DNA from 2 places in the Paenibacillus sp. NPDC057886 genome. Region 2 is predicted to be linked to the other one. Evidence: riboswitches for the same ligand, from Rfam matches in the RefSeq annotation. Region 2 holds a riboswitch; the other holds the start of a gene.

Region 1 (7,255 bases), on a different contig from region 2:
AGGGCAGTGTAGTGGCGAATGACGTCCACTTCAAAAACCTCAGGCAATGCCGCTGCTTCCGACCGAAGCATTTCCCGGGGAATCAGGGAATCGACAGCTTGACGGGGAACGTCGCACTCAGGCAAGGAATACGCCACCCGACCCGGACTGCTGAGTTCAAAAATCAACGATTGCTCCGGTGCTGGAGAGACAGCCTGGTTAGTGACTGTTGTGATGGTTTCAGGTTGGCCCGAAGTAGAGAAAGAGGTTACTGTTTCCGATTGTCCTTGTGCTGATGTCGTCGTTGTCTTTGTTGTCGTTTTCTGAGTCACAGCGATCCCTCCAATACACGTGCGAATTCGTCTATCTCTTCCTTGCTGCGCCGTTCAGTAACCGCAATCAGCATATGTCCGGCGAGCTCAGGATAATCACGTCCAAGCTCATAGCCACCAATGAAACCTGCATCGAGCAATTTCAGTTGCAGTGATTCCACATTTATTCCTTCAGGCAGTTGGATAACAAACTCATTGAAAGTTGGTGCGGTAAACGTAAGAGAGACCCCTCGAATAGCGGTAAGCGTGTTAAGGGCATAATGGCTCTTTTGCAAATTCAAATCAGCGACGTCAATCATACCTTGTTTACCCATGATGGACATATAAACAGAGGCGCTCAGTGCGAGCAAAGCCTGATTGGAACAGATGTTGGACGTCGCCTTTTCACGGCGGATATGCTGTTCCCGTGCTTGCAGCGTGAGTACAAAACCACGCTTGCCGTTGCGGTCCGTTGTCTGGCCTACAATTCGGCCAGGAATCCGGCGCATATGAGCCTGGGATACGGCGAAGTATCCGCATGTTGGACCGCCGAGTGAAGCGGCGATACCAAGGGGCTGTGCGTCGCCAACGACGATGTCAGCACCCAGCTTGCCTGGGGCTTCCAGCAGACCCAGCGATAGCGGGTTGGCGCTGACTACGAGCAGACTTTTATGCGAATGCGCAAGATCTGCGGCCTGTTTTACATTTTCCACGGCGCCGAAGAAGTTCGGGCTTTGGATCATGACGGCTGCGGTGTCATCGGACACGGCGGCTTGCAGGGCATCCCAGTCTGTTACACCATTTTGATATCCAATCTCAACAATCTCCAAATTGAGGCCATGTGCATAAGCTTGCAATACCTGACGGGATTCAGGGTGCACGGTACGTGACACAATCAGCTGTTTGCGGCGGGTTGCCGCTGCGGCCAGATTGCCTGCTTCCGCGAATGCAGTCGCACCATCGTACATGCTGGCATTGGCTACAGCCATGCCTGTTAACTCACAGATGTAGGATTGAAACTCGAAAATCGCCTGCAATTCTCCCTGGCTGATCTCGGGTTGATAAGGTGTATAGGCGGTATAGAACTCGGAACGGGAGATGACATGATTAATGACGGAAGGAACGTGGTGATCATAAATGCCTGCACCCAGGAAACTGGCGTGTGTCTCGAAGTTGGCATTCGCTCCCGCTTGCTTCGACATATGACGTGTCAGTGCATATTCATCGAGTTTGGAGGAAACAGGCAGTTCACCCTGATAGCGAATCTCCTGTGGAATGTCATGGAACAGATCCTCAATCGTTTCCACACCGATGGTTGCCAGCATGGCACTCTGATCCTGCTCGGTCATGGGAATGTAGCGATGCTTGCTCATGCTTGATCAGCTCCTTGAGTAGGTGTCTTTGGCGCACGTGTCCGTTTATGAAAAGGGGTTTTTACGACCTCGGCTTTCAGTTTCTTGCCACGAATCTCAATCTCCAGCGGGGTACCCAGCGCAGCATATTTGCTGTCAATCAGGGCCAGCCCCAGATTGCGTTTCAGCGTAGGGGATTGGGTGCCTGTGGTCACTTCACCAATCTGAACACCTTCGGCGTAAATCGGATAATGGGGGCGGGGAATACCGCGCTCGAGCACTTCGATGCCGACCAGCTTGCGGGCAGGCCCATCATTTTTTTGCTGCAACAAGGCTTCATGTCCGATAAACGGCCCGGCATTTAGCTTCACAAACATGCCAACGCCAGCCTCCAGCGGTGAGATGGTTGCAGACAATTCCTGTCCATACAGGGGCAGCTTGGCTTCAAAGCGCAGCGTATCCCGGGCACCCAGTCCTGTCGGAACGAGTCCGTGACCTTCTCCCGCTTGCATCAATCCGTTCCAGACCGCAGCAGCTTGTTCCGCAGGAACATAGAGTTCAAAGCCATCTTCACCTGTATATCCGGTGCGGGATAACAGCAATGTAACGCCACAGACCGTCGCATTTGCCACAAAGCGGAAAGGCTCAATCGAAGACACATCAGTGTCTGTCACCGTTCCGAGAATATCCACTGCCAGCGGACCTTGCAGAGCAAGCAGCGCCGTTTGATCCGAATCATTGGTCATCGTTACGCCTGGCGTCATGTGCTGTTGCAGCCATGCCCAGTCCTTGTCGATGTTGGAGGCATTAACCACCAGCATATAATGCTGGTCTTTCAGTTTATAGATCAGCAGATCATCGACCACGCCGCCATCCGGATAACACATTAACGTGTATTGGGCCTGACCGGGAACGAGTGTTGTTACATCATTGGTGGTCATGTGCTGTAAAAAAGCTTCTGCGTGTTCACCTTGTACAGTGAATTCGCCCATGTGGGATACATCAAATAATCCGGCACGTTCTCGCACCGCTTCATGCTCTTTCTGAATTCCGCTGAATTGTACCGGGAGCTCCCAGCCACCAAAATCAATGCATCGTACGCCTTCATATTGCTGATAGAGTGGAAAGAGTGGGGTTCTAAGCAAATCGGACATCCAATCACCTCGTCATGGGCCGTCAACCGGCCGAGTGTATAACCATGGATCAATGAATCTGGGATCATATTTTATGATAAAAGTAAGGTAAGGACGCTATAGGCTGCGCCGCTCTATAACCTGTTTTCGTTTTTTTGGGAAAAAGGAAAAGGACAGGCCAAAGAACCGGCATGCCAGAAGCACGCTGTATTCTTAGGCTCTGTCCTTGGTACCTGAGAGTTACCCCGCCGCCTGATGCAGCAGGTTTCCCCTTGGGTGATCATAACGCCCACACAGGGCGAATAGATGCTCTCCAGAGTTGCGTCCCGTAAAAGTCCTTTTGCCTGAGAGATTCACCTCCGCTTGTCGGTGGCTTACTCCTTCGGCGTTACCGCATGTACACCCTGATTCGGGTGTCAAGGGTAATCTCTCCCTTTACATTCATCCGCGGGTATTGCATAGACCAATAAACACATTTACTACTCTCATTAAAGCCTGAATCGACTATTGATGTCAAGAACGATATCATAGAAAACAATAAAAAATCCGAATGAAATTTTTAATTAATATCATAATGTTCGTCTATTTATAAAGAGCGCGCTTACTTTTCTAATATTCCCCATTATATGTAGGGAGAGTCCAAATGAGTTACAGGCATATAAGGAAGAAAATCAAATAAATTGTAAGGTATCTTGACATTTGATTCAAAAATATCATACGCTATGTTCTGGGAAAAAGGTTTAGGTCAAAGAAACGCATGCACTCATTAATGAAAAGCGAGGCGGATATCGATGAGCGAATTGAAAAGTGATTTCCTGTACAGTGAAGAGCACGAATGGGTGCAGACCGTAGGGGAGGATACCGTACGTATTGGCATTACCGAGTTCGCACAGCATCAGCTGGGTGACATTGTGTTTGTGGAATTGCCTGACCTGGAATCGGATGTAAAAGCGGAAGATAGTATTGGAACGATTGAATCCGTCAAAACCGTTTCGGATCTGTTTTCTCCTGTCAGTGGAACGATTATTGCTGTAAATGATGCATTGCAGGATTCTCCGGAGCTGGTTAACAACTCTCCATATGACGAAGGCTGGATGATCGAGATTCGTGTTGAGGGCGACCTGACAGCAGCACTGTCCACGTTGATGAATGCGGATGCGTATCGTCAACATACGGAATAATATTAATGTTCGATTCTCTGGCTAACAGGGAGTTTCAGCTTGATGTAAAAGTTCGTTTAACGAAAAAAAATGAATGGATTGATTATAGATCCGGATAGTGATACTGCTCATTCGGAGAATGCTTAGGCGCAATGGCCTCATCTGACACAGGATGAGCAATTGCGCCTTTTGTCGTTGTTAACGGATAAATCGGACGGGATGATTATCACTCTAACGTGTTTCATCATCATCCCTAAATGAGTTGGAAACAGATTGTCAAAATAGAATAAATTCACAATTTTATTTGTCATTAAAATGGTGCAATTCGTGGGAATGATACATGAAAGGGAATAACAGGTTCCGATGCATATACAGGTTTAAATATGGAAGAATCCTTTAAATTTAAATCTTGTCATCAACGTTCATGACGGAAGTAGGTTTTCATTTCGTTGTAGAAGATACCGTTTTCATTTACGATATGGTTGTAAATTAAGATTTATTGCAGAGTTGTACCTTCGTTCGTCTGGATCATTGTAGTCCAAATTCAGGGGAATAAAGGTTTAATATGTTGAGGAGGTTTTCAATATGAGTTCAGTGGACGCAAAGTCCGAAAAAAGCGGAGGAATACGGGTCGGCGTTCAGAAGTTTGGACGTTTCCTAAGCGGTATGGTTATGCCGAATATGGGTGCATTTATCGCCTGGGGTTTGATTACGGCATTGTTCATTCCAAAAGGATGGTTCCCTAACGCAGATTTTGCATTGCTGGTTGATCCAATGATCAAATATTTGCTACCTTTGCTTATCGGTTACACAGGCGGTACCATGGTACACGGCCAACGTGGTGGTGTAGTCGGCGCAATCATGACCATCGGGGTTATTGTCGGCAGTGACATTCCAATGTTTCTTGGCGCCATGATTGCCGGTCCATTGGGAGCCTGGGTCATTAAGAAATTTGACAAGGCTGTCGATGGCAAAATCAAATCAGGGTTTGAGATGCTGGTTAACAACTTTTCCGCTGGTATTATTGGTGGGATTTTGGCCCTTCTAGCCCTTAAAGGCATCGGGCCTTTTGTTGAAGCAATTAGCAAGGTGTTATCGGCCGGGGTAGAAACGTTGATGAATGCTGGTCTTCTCCCACTGGTCAATCTGATCATTGAGCCAGGAAAAGTATTGTTCCTGAACAATGCCATCAACCATGGGATCCTGACACCGATTGGTACGGATCAAGCAAGAGAACTGGGTCAATCCGTATTATTCATGCTTGAATCCAATCCAGGACCTGGACTCGGCATTTTGCTGGCATACTGCTTCTTCGGTCGGGGATCAGCCAAATCTTCCGCTCCAGGTGCAGTAATCATCCATTTCTTTGGCGGGATTCATGAGATTTATTTCCCTTACATTCTGATGAGACCGATACTGATTCTGGCTGCGATGGCTGGTGGCGTAGCGGGTACATTGACTTTCATGCTGACAGGAGCTGGTTTGGTTTCAGCACCGTCACCGGGAAGTATCATTGCCTACTCGTTGTTAACACCTAAGGGTGGATATCTTGGCATGTTTGCAGGGGTAGCCGTAGCTGCGATCATCTCCTTCCTTGTGGCGTCTGTGCTGCTCAAAACAGGCAAACAGAAGGATGACGAAGATCTGGATAGTGCTTCCAACCGTATGAAGGATATGAAAAATCAGGGCAAAACGGGCAACCTCACCGTTGATAAAGATAATCGGGAAGCTGACCGTGCGGCTGATATTGCTTCTTCGGCAGTAAAAACGGATATCAATAAAATAGTATTCTCCTGTGATGCAGGTATGGGTTCAAGTGCCATGGGGGCCTCGATACTGCGGAAGAAAATGAAGGCAGCTGGTGTGGATGTCGCTGTAACTAACACGGCGATCAGTGAGATTCCACAAGATGCCGACATCGTCATCACACAGAAAACATTGACAGACCGGGCCAAATCCGTGGCTCCAAATGCAGAACATATTTCCATCGATAACTTCCTGAAGAGTCCTGAATATGAGGCACTGGTGGAGCGCCTCAAATCTGACTCCTGATGAGTAATATTACAAGGAGACAGCGTGAGATCGTGGAGTTCCTGCTGGAGCATCCGCATGAGGTAACTGCTGGCGATATAGCTGTTGCGGTCAAAGTAAGCACTCGCACCGTACATCGGGAGTTGCAGATGATTGAACAATGGCTTGAGCCCCTTGGCATGAGATTGGAAAAAAAATCGGGAACCGGGGTTCGAATTGATCCCGGTTCCGATGATTTGGCCGTATTGCGCCAACAACTTGAGCTTAACGAATATGTGGAGTTTACGCCCGAAGAGCGTAAACTCTTCATGCTTTGTATTTTGCTGGATGAATCCGAGCCTGTGAAGCTGCTTGCCCTGGCCTCAGATCTGAAGGTTACCGTATCTACGGCAAGCAACGATCTGGACGATCTGGAGCCACGCATTCATCTGGCGGGATTGAAACTGGTTCGCAGGCGTGGATATGGGGTCAAGATCAATGGAAGCGAGCTGGCTCATCGCATGGCTATTTCGGCGCTCGCTCTTGAATATCTGGATGAATCCGATTTGTTCGGTAGACAAGCGGATCAGGGAGTTTCCAAAGTAAACAGCAAACTTCTGGAAATGATAGGACATGAGGACGTACTTACGGTCGAAAATGCGTTATGGCAGCCAGATATTGAGTGGTTGGAAAACATCCCGGAGCGTCAATACATGAAGCTACTGATTCAATTATCTGTAGCTGTTGTGCGGATTCGCAAAGGCTTTGGCATAGGTAGGGGCACACAACAGGACAAAAAAGACGTTGGAACTCCTCTGCAAGACGAGCGGAAGGTGCCGGAATATTTGGCTTCCCGATTGTGCGGAGTTCTATCTGCCCAGCTTGGGCTGGAGTTTGTGGGCGAGGAGCAGGCTTATTTTCACAGGCTGTTGATTGAAATCGAGCAATCAATTCATTCCTCACGTTTGCTGCCCATAGATGATCTGGTCCTACTCGACATGGTTCGTTCCCTCACAGATCGGATGCAGGAGAAAACTCATTATTCGTTCCATGAGGATCGTCTGCTCCGTGAAGGTCTGATTGCCCATATGGAGCCGGTGCTGGAACGAATGGATGGGCGACAGCTTATCCGTAATCCGTTACTTCAGCAGATCCGCAAGGATTATGAATCACTATTTGAGGATGTAAAGTTAGCAGTGCGAGAGGCCTGGCCCCATACGGATGTGCCGGATGAGGAGATCGGATTTTTGGTGATGCACTTCGGTGCTTCCATAGAACGGTTGCGGGTGCTCAAGCGTGAAATCAGGGCT
Region 2 (7,255 bases):
GGTCGCTCAACCGGATGAACGACGAGATCGCCGGTTCCCGCACGGAAGGACATATCTGGATGGACGGCAATGATCTGAATGAGCCGGGCACAGACGTGATCAAGCTTCGTCAGAAAATAGGCATGGTGTGGCAGAAGCCGAACCCGTTCCACAAGTCCATTTACAACAATATCGCGTTTGGCCCCCGCTACCGTGGTATCAAGAACAAGAAGGCACTGGATGAAATTGTGGAAAAAAGCTTGCGCCGCGCTGCGCTCTGGGACGAGGTGAAGGACAGACTGAACGAGTCTGCCCTGGCCCTTTCGGGTGGACAACAGCAGCGGCTCTGTATCGCCCGAGCGTTGTCGGTTGATCCGCAGATTTTGCTGCTCGATGAGCCGGCATCTGCCCTTGACCCGGTATCTACGGGTAAGGTGGAGGAATTGATCTCGGAGCTCAAGAAGGAGCTGCGGATCGTGATTGTTACCCATAATATGCAGCAGGCGGCACGCATCTCGGATTATACGGCTTATTTTTATCTGGGAAGCATGATTGAGCACGGGGATACGGAGCATATTTTCACTAACCCGGACAATCGTCTGACTCAAGAATATATTATGGGACGTTTCGGTTAACTGTTATATTGGATAGAGTATGAGATCGAGATAGATTTATAGAGATAGAAGGAAGCATAGCACCCGGGCGAGGTCGTTCGGGGGTTATGCTTTTTTACATCATCACGTATATGGAATAGTTTGCCAAAATAAAAACAATCATGCTACGATATTCGTGAGCACCACCTTTCATTTGACAAGAGAAGGAGATGTGGATCATAACTACCCATAAGATATCCCATGACACCATGGCAACTGAAATTATCTCGCATTATTCCATAGAAAAACCTGAAATTTCCTTTATCCGACATAATGAAAATCTAACGTATCAGGTGGTTGATCAATTAACCGGACAGAAGTACCTATTGCGTATACATAAAGCCGCTTTTGCAAGCATGACGGGCATCCAGCATACACGACCTGCACTTGAAGCAGAGATGAATCTACTTCATGAATTACGGGCTACTAGCCCATTGCGAGTGCAGACACCTGTACGCAATACATCGGAAGAGTGGGTCACCGTCTGGTTGGACGAAACAGGAGAAGAGATCTGTTGTACCGTTCTGGAATGGATTGAAGGCAGGGATATCAAGCAGGGAGAACGTCTGACAACAGCACAGATTCATGATTTGGGCGTACAGTTGCAGATATTGCATCAATATGGACGACGACCAAAGGAAGCTTCCAAGCCACAGGCAGGTTTACAGAAATCTGAAAGCGGACAGAGGGCGAATGACGTTGAACAGCATGCTGATCAGGCAATCATCTCAGAGGTATATACCGATAACAATAGCCCTGCCATGGGACAAGCAGGAGTACGACCAGCCTACGGATCGATCAAAGAGAATCTTGTCATGTTGGAGCAATTGGAGGAAGGCGTTAGACGTGGCATCTTTACTCCTGAAGATTTCGATCTAATTCGCGAGACGTTTGAGAACATTAACGATCAGCTAGAGACGTATCCGCATAATGCTGAGACATGGGGAGTAATTCACGGGGATATTACCCGCGGCAATCTGTTAGTGACGGATCAGGGCATATCCATGATTGATTTTTGTTTATACGGTTATGGCTACTATCTGTTTGATGCCGGAGGTGCAGCTACGATTTTCAATCGGGAGGAACGGGATGTCTTCCTATCGGGTTATACGGAGCAGACAGGACCACTGACGAAGCGTGATATTCGGTTAATGGAAGGATTCATGCTGATCTTTACGTTCGGCTATTTCGCATTTCAGATGGAAAACGAGTCCAGATACGAATGGATGAAAGAGCGAATGCCTCTTATATGCAGCAAATTTTGCAAACCATATGTACAGAACGAGAGTATTTTCTATGAGTTATAATTTGTGATTTCTAGTGGGTGGGTAGCGCTATGAAGAACATTCGTGCAAAGAGAGTTGCAGCGAAGGGTCAGTCTGGTGGCTGGAAGCATGCCGGATTGCTACTTAGCGGAGTGGGCATATCTAATCTGGGTGATTTCATATATATTGTGGCGATTAACCTGATGGTATTGAATATGACACAGTCCCCAGCGGCAGTTGCAGGGTTATGGATTATCTCGCCGATTGCTTCGGTGTGCACTAAGTTTTGGTCAGGCAGCCTGATTGATCGTTATGATCAGCGACAGCTGATGATTGGGGCCGATATGCTACGGGCATTGTTGGTGGCGACGCTCCCTCTGATGTCCAGCTTATGGATGATGTACGCAGTGATGTTTCTGATCAGCATGTCCTCATCTATATTTGTCCCCTCCTCTCAGGTGTACATTACCCGGCTGGTACCTGCTGAACGGCGTAAGCGTTTCAATTCCCTACAAGCCCTGATTAGCTCAGGGGCATTTATTACCGGCCCGGCAGTTGCAGGAGTGATGCTGATTTATTTATCTCCGGCGGCAGCTATTTATGCCAATGCGGCTTCCTTTGCTGCTTCTGCATTAATTCTAATGTTTCTTCCCAAACTGGGCATTGGAGAACAGAATATAGGGACGGGAAGCAGACTGACACCTCGGATGATTGCCCAGGATTGGAGAGCTGTACTGAGCTTCAGCCGGAAGTCCGGCTACGTGGTCGGAATATATGCCTTGTTCCAGATTATTCTGGTGGTCGGCATGTCGCTCGATGCCCAGGAAGTGGTGTTTATCCGTCAGGTGATGAACCTGCCTGAATCGCAGTACGGAGCATTAATGAGTATCACCGGGATCGGTTATTTGGCAGGCTCCATGCTGGTTTGGCTGTTCGCCAAACATTTGCCGATCCGTCACATGATGGGTGGCGGTGTGCTTCTGGTCGCGCTGGGTTATTTCCTGTTCGCCCGTTCATTCTCGTTTGAGCTGGCGGCGATTGCTTTTATTCTGCTCGGTCTGTGCTCCGCACTGGCGAATACGGGCCTGGTTACCTTTTACCAAAATAATATCCCTGTCGATCTGATGGGGCGAATGAGCAGTGTACTTGGACTGGTGTTAAGTGTGCTGCAGGTGGCCTCCATTTTGATTGCAGGAGTAGTGGCAGAACATTTGTCGCTTCGTATGGTATATACGGTTGTATCTGGGATCATGGTGTTGGCAGCGTTTGGATTGTGGGTGACGAGTATGCTTCCTTCCCGAAGCAGGTTTTTCGATGAACCGGCGAAGCCTAAGGCGATGGTGGGGTGACAGGCAAAATACGGCAATTCTAGTACAGAATAATGGTTGCCTGATTACCCGAACCGTTCTGTGGAACATAACATAGATAGTATTAATCACAGATACTGACCAGTAGAAAACGAATAATGTATACGCTTTCGAAATGAAACGCATTAACTCATTCATGTGATGAAAGTTTACAGTTCGTTAGTTTATCTTGTGTATAAAATGGGAAAAAGGAAGTATTCACAAAGAAATCGTTAAGTTTGTTGACACTGATCTTCCGGTCGATTAATCTTAATGAGAAAGTATTAAAAACTTCAATTATCATTCTGGTACAACATATCAGAATGGTTCCATACAGCGAATGATAGCGAGCGGGAGAGACCTGGGCATGCCGAGTACAATGGCAGCTGTCGGGCACCGAAGGAGCAAGCTGCTACGCACCCGGCGCAGCGGTTAATCTCTCAGGTAAATGTACCATCGTTGGACGCAACTCTGGAGAGTGCGCGACATGCGCCACCCAAGGGGTATATGGTCAAGCAGCACGGTGTGCAGGGTGACATAACCTGTGAATACAGGGAATGCATCAATCCGCCGCGCTGCTTATCATGAAACTCTCAGGTATCGAGGACAGAGAGAGGGCCTAGGGCCTTCTTCTGTCCTTTTCTTATGTCATCATTCAGTAATAAAGGAACATTATGGGTGTGCATCTGGATGAAAATGACGATTATAAATGGAGGGTTTGCGATGCGTTTTAAAGACGTTTTTTCAATTATTGGTCCGTCCATGACAGGTCCATCAAGTTCACATACGGCTGGAGCGGCACGATTGGGGCGAATTGCCCGTCAGTGGCTGGGATGCACGCCTGAACGCGCCCGGCTAACTCTGTATGGCTCGTTCGCCGACACGTATCAGGGACATGGTACGGATCTCGCGTTGATCGGTGGCCTGCTTGATTATGTAACTGATGATCCACGTATACCGGATGCAGAACAATACGCAGAGGAAGCGGGTATGGAGGTAGAGTTTTTCACAAGTGGCCTGCCTGCTCCTCATCCCAATACGGTCAAGATTGAGCTGTGGCATGGTGAGCGTCAATGCTCACTGATCGGTGCTTCTATTGGTGGTGGCAGTGTATCGGTACATGCATTGAATGACTTCCGTGTACAGATTAGCGGAGAGTTTCCGACACTTGTGCTGCGACATTCGGACAAAGCAGGGGTTCTCGCTTCCGTAACCTCGACAATCAGTTCGTCAGGGGTGAACATCGGGTATATGCAAGTGGATCGGAAAGCCCGGGATGGTGAAGCGCTGACAGCAATGGAGATGGATGGTGTGCCGAATCCTGAGATGCTGAACCGTCTGCGGTCGCTGGATCATATGCTGGACATTCGCGTGATTGATTTGAAGAGAGGGGTCGAGCCGGATGCGGTTTAAACATCTACATGAACTGAGTACCATCTGTACAGCAGAGTCCAAAACCATTGCCGAGCTGATGATCGAAGAGCAGGTTCAGGAGACGAATATCCCGGAAGCGGATGTTGTGCGGCAGATGTCGGATTATTATCAGGTGATGAAAGAAGCTGTACACAAAGGGCTGACAGAAGATACGACATCACGCAGCGGCTTGACTGGCGGAGACGGCAAAAAAATGGCCGAGTACATTCGTAAAGGTGAGACTTGTTCTGGAGATGCTTCTGCACTAGCCATGGCATATGCCCTTTGTGTATCGGAAGTGAATGCCTCCATGGGCCGGATCGTAGCGACACCGACAGCCGGTTCTTGCGGCATCATTCCAGGTGTGTTTATCAGCTCCCAGGAGCGTTTTGGCTGGAGTGACGAGCACCTGGTAAACGGTCTGTTCTGTGCGGGAGCGATCGGTTATGTCATTGCCAACAATTCATTTATCTCCGGTGCCGAGGGCGGCTGTCAGGCTGAAGTGGGTTCTGCCATCGGTATGGCCGCTGGAGCTATGGTGGAGCTGCGTGGAGGGACACCGGAGCAAGTGGTTCATGCGGTTGGCCTCGCGTTAAAAAATACATTGGGCCTTATCTGCGATCCTGTCGCAGGCCTCGTGGAAATTCCGTGCATCGTCCGTAACGGACTGGGTGCCGTAACCGCGTTGGCTGCGGCCGACATGGCCCTGGCTGGGGTACGAAGCGCCATTCCGTCTGACGAAGTCATTGATGTCATGCTGGAAGTGGGCAGTGCGATGCCGAGCAGGCACCGTGAAACGGCCCAAGGTGGGCTTGCTCAAACGCCGACAGGACGGAAAATGATGGAGAAGCTTGCCAAACCGAAGGCGAAGCGTGCGGAGCCTGAGATTGAAGCTGAGTCTCCTGCTGAAAATGAACCAGAAACCAAGGCATAACATCCATGAACGTACATGAACTGAATTTAATTCGTGGAGCTTGGATCATTAACGGTAATGATCCAAGCTCCCATCATAATTTGAAAGCCGATATGAATTCTTCCTGGTGAAGAAGCATATCGGCTTTTTTTGCTTTTTCGGCGTTGCTTTCAATGCGTTGGAATTGCAAAGGATACAACAATATGAAGAAGCTACGCGATATCTGTACTTAGTACAACATATCCATATGCGGGCAGCTCAACGGCCAGGATTCCCTCTTCCTTGGCTGTACGATAATTCTCGCCAAATAACTCTGTCCATTCCCCGGCGCCCACCTCCAGCTCGACGATAGCCGTTTCTTCCGAACGATTGAACAGGATCAGAATACGCTCCTCATCATCCTGTCGTTCCATCACAAGCTGGCTTCCGCCTTCACGGGCCTGCAGGAATCGAATGCTGCCTTCTGCACGCAGGGCAGGGTGGGCATGACGAAGTGCGATCAGCTTCTGATAATAGGTGAACAGCTCGCGATCCTGCTTCGTCTCATCCCACTCCATACATTTCCGACAACCGGGATCATGATCGCCGTCCAGCCCGATTTCGTCACCGTAATAGATGCATGGTGCACCCATATAGCTGAATTGGAACAGCGCGGCCAGTTTCAGCTTCCGCTGGTCGCCCTCACATAAGGTGAGCAGCCGTGGTGTATCGTGGCTGTCCAGCAGATTGAACGCCACTTCGCTGGCTTGCAGCGGATAGCGGGACAGCTGTCGACCGATGGAGCTCACGAATTGCTCAGCGTGCATGACATCTTTTACAAAAAAGCGATTTACGGCTTCCGTAAACGGATAGTTCATCGAAGCATCGAACTGATCGCCTTGTAGCCAGGAGGAGGATTCATTCCATACCTCACCCAAGATATAGGCATCCGGATTCGCAGCCTTAACCACACGGCGGAAGTCGCGCCAGAACGCATTATCCACTTCATCCGCGACATCCAGCCGCCAGCCGTCGGTGCCCACTTCCTTAATCCAGTATTCGGCCACCTCCAGCAAATACGCCTTCACCTCAGGATTTTCCGTGTTCAGCTTCGGCATGTGGGCTTCGAATCCGAATGTTTCATACGTAGGAATGCCATCCTTCACATCCAGCGGGAATTCATGCACATGGAACCAGTCCTTGTATTTGGACTTCTCCCCGTTCTGTTGCACATCGACAAACGGCGCGAACGTCTTGCCGGAATGATTGAATACCGCATCCAGCAGCACCCGAATTCCGCGTGCATGACACAGTTCAACAAGCCGTTTGACTGTATCTGCATCGCCAAAATGCCGATCTACTCGCAGATAATCTTCGGTATCGTATTTATGATTGGTCGTTGCCTCGAAGATTGGTGTGAAATAAATGGCGTTAATGCCCAACTCTTCAAGGTAATCCAGATGGTCGATGACGCCCTGAAGATCACCGCCGAAGAAGTTAAACGGGGTTGGTTCCCCACCCCAGGGTTCCACATGCTCTGGATCGAGATCGGGGTTGCCTTTGGCGAATCGTTCAGGAAAGATCTGATAGAAAATCGCATCCTTCACCCATGCAGGCGGTGTAAATACAGCTCCGGGATGGATATACGGGAACTGGAACATGTGACCGGGATCGTCGGGTTCATGCGTCTGGAAATCCGTTTCGGTC

What was found. Region 2 has a riboswitch for glycine ahead of sdaAB (L-serine ammonia-lyase, iron-sulfur-dependent subunit beta). Riboswitches for the same ligand answer to the same signal wherever they lie in the genome.
Region 1: another riboswitch for glycine. It lies ahead of gcvT (glycine cleavage system aminomethyltransferase GcvT); the one in region 2 lies ahead of sdaAB (L-serine ammonia-lyase, iron-sulfur-dependent subunit beta).

The regions. Positions count from the first base shown of each region.
Region 1 covers NZ_JBHVMZ010000010.1:90,234-97,488, forward strand. The annotation lists gene gcvPB (aminomethyl-transferring glycine dehydrogenase subunit GcvPB) at 1-215, opposite strand, end outside; gene gcvPA (aminomethyl-transferring glycine dehydrogenase subunit GcvPA) at 308-1,663, opposite strand; gene gcvT (glycine cleavage system aminomethyltransferase GcvT) at 1,660-2,796, opposite strand; glycine riboswitch at 2,994-3,094, opposite strand; glycine riboswitch at 3,098-3,220, opposite strand; gene gcvH (glycine cleavage system protein GcvH) at 3,567-3,956, shown strand; gene ACFVQB_RS28340 (PTS mannitol transporter subunit IIBC) at 4,521-5,987, shown strand; gene ACFVQB_RS28345 (BglG family transcription antiterminator) at 5,987-7,255, shown strand, end outside.
Region 2 covers NZ_JBHVMZ010000007.1:323,976-331,230, reverse strand. The annotation lists gene pstB (phosphate ABC transporter ATP-binding protein PstB) at 1-614, shown strand, start outside; gene ACFVQB_RS24485 (phosphotransferase enzyme family protein) at 803-1,939, shown strand; gene ACFVQB_RS24480 (MFS transporter) at 1,969-3,246, shown strand; glycine riboswitch at 3,585-3,708, shown strand; glycine riboswitch at 3,713-3,855, shown strand; gene sdaAB (L-serine ammonia-lyase, iron-sulfur-dependent subunit beta) at 3,967-4,656, shown strand; gene sdaAA (L-serine ammonia-lyase, iron-sulfur-dependent, subunit alpha) at 4,646-5,590, shown strand; gene ACFVQB_RS24465 (alpha-glycosidase) at 5,782-7,255, opposite strand, start outside.